3 regions of the Mycobacterium sp. pV006 genome follow, and region 1 is predicted to be linked to each of the others. Evidence: predicted binding sites of a transcription regulator. Region 1 holds the regulator's gene; each other region holds the start of a gene.
The links. The regulator LexA, encoded in region 1, represses DNA repair genes until DNA is damaged. The targets are predictions, from matches to a motif close to CGAACANNTGTTCG.

Region 1 (2,265 bases):
ACCTCCGGAGACCCGGTGGCGCGCACCGCGTCTTCGACTTTCTGCGCCAACTGGTTCAACGCGTCGTCGTCGACCTGCCGACCCTGACAGGCGCGCCGGACCCCTTTGATGACCTTCTCGCGACTGAAGGGTTCGGTGACTCCGCTGCGTTTGACCACGGCGAGCACCGCGGACTCCACGGTGGTGAACCGCCGGCCGCATTCCGGACAGGAGCGGCGGCGACGGATGGCCTGCCCCTCATCGGTCTCTCGGGAATCGACGACGCGGGAATCAGGATGCCGGCAGAAAGGACAGTGCACGTCCACTCCTTCGCCGCATCGACAGAACGCTTCGAACGTTCTCGAGCCTACCTGCGCGACGCCGCGACGCCCTGACGCCAGTCCGATCGGCACATGTCGTTTCATCGTCGGGGGTCAGGCGACGGGCGCGATCAACGTCTGGCCCGCATTCAGGGCGACGGTCTCGAGTTGATTCAGTTCGCGAATCTTCGCCACGACGTCGGCCACGGGCGCCTCGGGCGCAACCCGGCGGGCCACGTGCTGGAGCGACTCGCCGGCCTGCACCTGGACCACCGCCAGTTGTGTCGGCACCGCGGCCTGGGCGCCCTGTACCCCGCCGACCTGAGCCACCAGCCCCAACCACACGGTGATGGCCGCCGCCACGAGGGCCAGCATCACGGTGGTGGCCGGGGTGATGGGCCGGCGACGGTGCGGGGCGCGGGACACCGCGACGCCGGTGCCGCGATGACGGATGGGGGCCACCGCAGGGCGGCGCGACCCCGACGGGGCCGTCGTCGCCGGCACTCTGGCCGGACGTGCCCGCCTGGTCCGGGTCCCGCGCTCCCACCCGGCCTCGGTGATCTCGCCCCACGTTTCGGGTGTGTAGATGACCGTCATGTCGCCCCGCCTCTCGTTCTGCTTTCGCCTGTGTGTTCGAACTGTAGTCGACCATGTGTTCGATTGATAGAACATGTGATCGAACTGTTGCAGACGCTAACGGAGCCCACTGACAAGTCCGGGCGGACCGAAACGATGCCGACACGCGGTCGAACACATGTTTGATCGTGTCCGGACTCTGGGATACATTCGGACACATGAGCGATGACAGCAGCGACACCACGGCCGGCTCCGCCACCAGCACCGCCGGTGATCGCAGGTCAGGCCTGACCGAGCGCCAGCGCACCATCCTCGAGGTGATCCGAGAGTCGGTCACCAGTCGCGGCTATCCCCCGAGCATCCGGGAGATCGGGGACGCGGTAGGGCTGACCTCGACGTCGTCGGTGGCCCATCAGCTGCGCACCCTCGAACGTAAGGGCTATCTGCGCCGGGACCCGAACCGTCCGCGCGCGGTGGACGTACGCGGACTCGAGGAGACCGCCGCGGCGGCCGTGCCCGCCACCGAGGTCAGCGGTTCCGACGTGCTGCCCGAGCCCACGTTCGTCCCGGTCCTCGGTCGGATCGCAGCCGGCGGTCCCATCCTGGCCGAGGAAGCTGTCGAGGACGTGTTCCCGCTCCCCCGCGAGCTCGTCGGCGAGGGGTCGCTGTTCCTTCTCAAGGTCGTCGGCGAATCGATGATCGACGCGGCGATCTGCGACGGGGACTGGGTCGTGGTCCGTCAGCAGAACGTCGCCGACAACGGCGACATCGTCGCCGCCATGATCGACGGGGAGGCCACGGTGAAGACGTTCAAGCGCACGCGTGGCCAGGTCTGGCTGATGCCGCACAACCCGGCGTTCGATCCGATCCCCGGCAACGATGCCGCCATTCTCGGCAAGGTGGTCACCGTCATCCGCAAGGTGTGACCGGCCGCCGCGTCGCGGCAAGGCTAGCGACTGCGCACGAATCCGTTCGTGATCGCCATCTCCTCGCTGGCGAACCACAACTCGGCAGGCGCGTCGGCGTAGTCCCCGTCCTCGGGGGTCCAGTACAACCCTGAGCGGGTATCGGCTTTGACCGGGTAACCCTCGGGCACCTCACGCGGATCGTCGAGGGGCATGTGCACCGCGGTACCGCCCGGAGTCGGCTCGTCATCGTCGATGCGAGCGTGGCGGCCGGTGTCGGTCATTGCGTCCCTTTCGGCGTTGGGTCCCACGGGCACGGCGGTCACCAGAGGTTCTCGGTCCGCCTCGACCAGCGGTTCGTCGTCGTAGTAGTCGTCGTAGTCGTCCGGCTCGCCGGACTCGTCGTAGTCCTCGATCTCCTCGGCCGTCGGGATCCGGGTCGGTGTCGTGTCGACGGCGTCGGGATCTTCCTCGAAGGCACCGAG
Region 2 (2,265 bases), on a different contig from region 1:
CACCTTCCCCAAGATCCTGTTGACGGGTCTCGGGATCGCCGGGATGGTCTACATCCTGATCTCCATCGTGGCGGTGGCGCTGGTGCCCGTCGGGCAGCTCGAAGCGAGCGACACCCCGCTGGTCGAGGTGGTCAAGGCCGGCGCTCCCGAGCTGCCGATGGACACGATCCTGCCGTTCATCACGATGTTCGCGGTGTCGAACACAGCGCTGATCAACATGCTGATGGCCAGTCGGCTCATCTACGGCATGGCCCGCCAGCGGGTGCTGCCCCCGGTGCTCGGAACCGTGCACCCGCAACGTCGCTCACCCTGGGTGGCGATCGTGTTCACCACCGTCATCGCCTTCGGTGTGATCATCTACGTCAGCACGGCCGCCAGCAGCAACGCGATCGCCATTCTCGGCGGCACCACGAGCCTGCTGCTGCTTGCGGTGTTCGCTGTTGTCAACGTCGCGGTGCTGGTTCTGCGCAGCGACGTGCGCCACGACGGCCACCACTTCAAGACGCCAACGGCGTTGCCGGTCATCGGGTTTGTCGCGTCGCTGTATCTGGTGACGCCTCTGTCGGGCCGGCCTGTGCAGCAGTACATCGTCGCCGGCGGTCTGATCGTCATCGGAATCGGCCTGTTCTTCCTGACCCAGGCGATCAACCGTCAACTCGGCATTCAGGACGGGCAGATCACCAATCCGGAAGATCTGGCGGCGGGCCCGGAATAGGGGATTACGCGAAGAAGGGGCCGACTCTGTCGAGGCGGCCCCTTTTTCGGTGTGGGGTTATTCGACGTCGACGAAGTAGGTGCGTCCGGCGGGGACTTGGATGCGGTCGTCGCGTTGGGCGTCCCAGACCCATGTGGTGAATTCGGGGCCGGGTCGCACGGCGATGATGGTGGCGTCTGTGAGGGCGGTGCCGCTGTGGCGGTTGATGATGACGCGGTTGCCGTCGGCTTCGAGTGCGTTGATGGTGGCGTAGGCGTCGCTGGAGCTTGACGGGGCGGCTGCGGCGGGGGCGGCCAGGCCCAGGATCGCGGCCGACAGGCCCGCGGCGGCGGTAGCGGCGATGGTGGCGGTGGTGATGGTCTTCATTGCTCTGATTCCCTCGGTGCGGGTCGGAGCCGTGGAGCGGATCACGCGGTTTCGACGTTTGGTTGATCGTGGCGATCTGCCTGATGAAACCGGGGTGTGGAGGGTTTCATTTCCGGTGGCAGAAATTGATCGCCCCGTGACCGGATCTGATCGTCACCGATTCGAATTGGTGCGCCGACGTGTCACACCCCGCTGGCATAATCGAACACATGTTCGATAGCGTTCCGTCAGTGGCGGAGATCAACGCGGCCAGCGCGGCCGGGTTGATCGACGCCGCCCGGATCTGCTCGCGCGCGGAGAACATCGCCGCCTACCGCAAGCTGGCGGTACTGGCCGAGTTGTTCGACCGCCGCACCCAGTTGCCGTCGGCCCGCGACCGGGAGAACTGGTTCCTCGACCCCGATCGGGCGGTGGCCGCCGAACTGGCCGCCGCGCTCGGGGTGACCCAAGGGTTGGCGCTGGCCCAAACCGACCGGGCCGTCGCACTGCGCGACCGCCTCCCCAAAGTGGCGGCGTTGTTCGCCCAGGGACTGATCAGCGACCTGGTGGTACGCACCATCGTCTACCGCACCGGGCTGATCGGCGATCCCGACCTGATGGCCGCCGTGGATGCCGCCCTGGCCGCCCAGGTCGGGTTCTGGGGGCGGCTGTCGCGGGAAAAGATCGACCAGGCCATCGACGCCACGGTCATCACCCACGACCCCGCCGCCCACCGCGTACCGCGCCACCGCCAAGCCGAGCGGGGCTTGCAGATCGGCGACCCCGCCGATCCGCCGGGGTTTCAGACGGTGTGGGCGCGGATGAACAGCAGCGACGCCGCCGCGCTAGGCGACCGTATCGAGGCGATCGCGCGCACCGTCTGCCAGGCCGACCCCCGCCCCCTCGACGAGCGCCGCAACGACGCGCTGGCCGCCATCGGCTACGGCCTCGACGCCCTGGCCTGCGGCTGCGGACTCTCGGACTGCCACGCCGCCAACAACCCCGCCCCCACCCCCAACACCTTCATCTACGTCGTCACCGACACCACCACCCTGCACACCGCAAAAGACCACGCACACGCCCAACCTGCGCCGGACGCTGCCGAGCAAGAGCCGACCCAAACCGAGCCGGCCGACAGCGAGCAGGACGAAGCCCAGTCACCCGAACCCGAGGCTGAGCCCGAACCCGAACCTGAGCCCGGGACT
Region 3 (2,265 bases), on a different contig from region 1:
TGGCCACCACGATCGGCACCGAGATCTCGCGGGAGACGATCAGCAAAATCACCGACGCGGTGCTCGAAGAGGTCCTGGAGTGGCAGCGCAGGCCCCTGGATCCGATGTACCCGATCGTCTACCTGGACGCTCTGGTGATCAAGATCCGCGACGGACATCAGGTCCGCAACAAGTCCGCTCACATCGCTGTCGGAGTCGATATGGACGGGATCCGCCACGTGCTGGGGATTTGGGTTCAGCCCACCGAGGGAGCGAAATTCTGGGCTGGAGTGTGCGCTGAGCTGGCCAATCGTGGCGTCAAAGACGTCCTCATCGCCTGTGTGGATGGGCTGACCGGCTTCGGCGACGCGATTGCCGCGACGTGGCCGCAGACCATCGTGCAAACCTGCACGGTGCATCTCCTTCGGTCGTCGATGCGTTTTGTTGCCTACGGCGATCGCAAACAGGTGGCCTCTGCGTTGCGCCTCATTTACACCGCGCCCACCATCGATGCCGCGGAAATCGCTCTGCACGAGTTCGCCGCGTCCGCTTGGGGGAAGAAGTACCCGACTACGGTTCGGGCCTGGGAGGCAGCCTGGGAACGCTTCATTCCGTTTCTGTCGTTCCCGCCGGCCGTCCGCAAAATTATCTACACCACCAACGCCATCGAGTCGCTGAACTATCAACTCCGCAAGATCATCAAGAATCGTGGTCATTTCCCGAATGATCAAGCGGCAGTGAAGCTTTTGTGGCTTGCGATCTGCGATATCGAAGACAAACGCTCCCGAGAACGCGTTCGTCACCGCGACCGAACGACGCCCCAGCGGTACAAGCAAAGTAACCGTCTCGTCGAAGGCGCCATCGTCACTGGGTGGAAGCACGCACTAGGCGCCCTGGTCCTGGCCTACCCAGACCGACTAGAGCCATACATCTACTAACCAACGTACTAACCAACGCGGCTCATACACAAAAGTCTTGACAAGCTCGCTCACAGGCATGCTGGGCCAACTGGGCCTCGACATTCTCCCGGGTCTGGAAGTCCACGAACCCGGGCAGCTCACGGAAGAACCACCGCAGATGCTTGATGTGCTCGGCGCCGATCAACCCCTGCGCCTGACCGCGGGCAAACCCCGGCATCGTGGGCGCCAGCGGTTCACCGGTCAGCGAGGTCCGCGGCCCGAACAGTGCCGCCTCGTCCAACCGCCGGTGCGCCTCCGAGGTGGAGATCCGCAACCGCTGCGACAACACCGCGGCGTAATTCTTGGCACCCAAGGCCACCGGTGAACTCTGAGACGTGATCCGCTGATACACCCGATGATCGAGCACCGGCTGCGCACGAGCGATAGCTTCACGACGCTGCTGCATATCCAACAACTCGGCATCGGTGAACGCGTCGATGGACAGCCGATTCATCTGCGCGGTCAGCTCTTCGATCTGGGCCAGGGCAGCCAGCATCGCCTCCCTGTCTGCGACTGCCGAGCTACCCATGTCTCGAACATACGTGCGACCACCGACAAGAAACCCAACGCTGTGGCGTCAGATACTGATGTGAAACAGGGGTTTTCACCCCCCGTCGACACTGCACTCACCGCGACCGCCACTCGCACTTCTTCGCGCTCAGTGCAGTGTCAACGATGGATCATTCGACGATGCGGAGCGCTCCAGAGGGGCAGAGCTGCACGGCTTTCCGCGCGTTGTCCTGCTCGGCTGGGGGCACGTCCTCGACCAGCAGTACCACGATGCCGTCGTCGTCCTGGTCGAAGACCGCCTCGCTGTTCATCACACAGACCCCGGCGCCGATGCAGACGTCGCGGTCGGCGCGCACCCTCACCAGGCCACCTGAAGCGACTGCAGCCCGTAGATGAAGTGGAAGGACCGGAACGCCACGTCGTCGAAGGGTTCGTCGAGGCGCAGGGTCGGGAAGCGTTGCAGCAGAGCCGGAAAAGCGATCTTCATCTCCATCCGGGCCAGCGGTGCGCCCAGGCAGTGATGGACACCGTGGCCGAACGCCAGATGTCCCATCGCGCCGCGGCGGACGTCGAATACCTCCGGGTTGTCGATGAAGCTCGGGTCGCGGTTGCCCGACGGTAGTGAGACGACCACCAGCTGGTGCGCGGGAATCTGCACCCCGGCGATCTCCACCTCGTTGGTGGTGATGCGGGGGATGCCCGAATGCACGATCGACAGCCAGCGCAGCAGCTCCTCCACCGCCGGACTCACCGCATCGGGGTCATCACGCACCAGGGCCAGCTGATCCGGGTGCTGCAGCAACGCCAGGGTGCCGAG

Region 2: ACAG25_RS11310 (DUF222 domain-containing protein) is a predicted target of LexA. The motif match lies at 1,284-1,297, and genes of this name have one in related genera.
Region 3: ACAG25_RS24610 (DUF222 domain-containing protein) is a predicted target of LexA. The motif match lies at 1,472-1,485, and genes of this name have one in related genera.

What each region holds. Positions count from the first base shown of each region.
Region 1 is NZ_JBGGKT010000009.1:146,492-148,756, forward strand. Features, by position in the region: gene nrdR (transcriptional regulator NrdR) at 1-299, opposite strand, end outside; gene ACAG25_RS15665 (LysM peptidoglycan-binding domain-containing protein) at 414-896, opposite strand; gene lexA (transcriptional repressor LexA) at 1,094-1,801, shown strand; gene ACAG25_RS15675 (LGFP repeat-containing protein) at 1,825-2,265, opposite strand, start outside.
Region 2 is NZ_JBGGKT010000006.1:60,973-63,237, reverse strand. Features, by position in the region: gene ACAG25_RS11320 (APC family permease) at 1-715, shown strand, start outside; gene ACAG25_RS11315 (hypothetical protein) at 773-1,081, opposite strand; gene ACAG25_RS11310 (DUF222 domain-containing protein) at 1,312-2,265, shown strand, end outside.
Region 3 is NZ_JBGGKT010000038.1:2,086-4,350, forward strand. Features, by position in the region: gene ACAG25_RS24605 (IS256 family transposase) at 1-917, shown strand, start outside; gene ACAG25_RS24610 (DUF222 domain-containing protein) at 940-1,467, opposite strand; gene ACAG25_RS24615 (ferredoxin) at 1,619-1,810, opposite strand; gene ACAG25_RS24620 (cytochrome P450) at 1,807-2,265, opposite strand, start outside.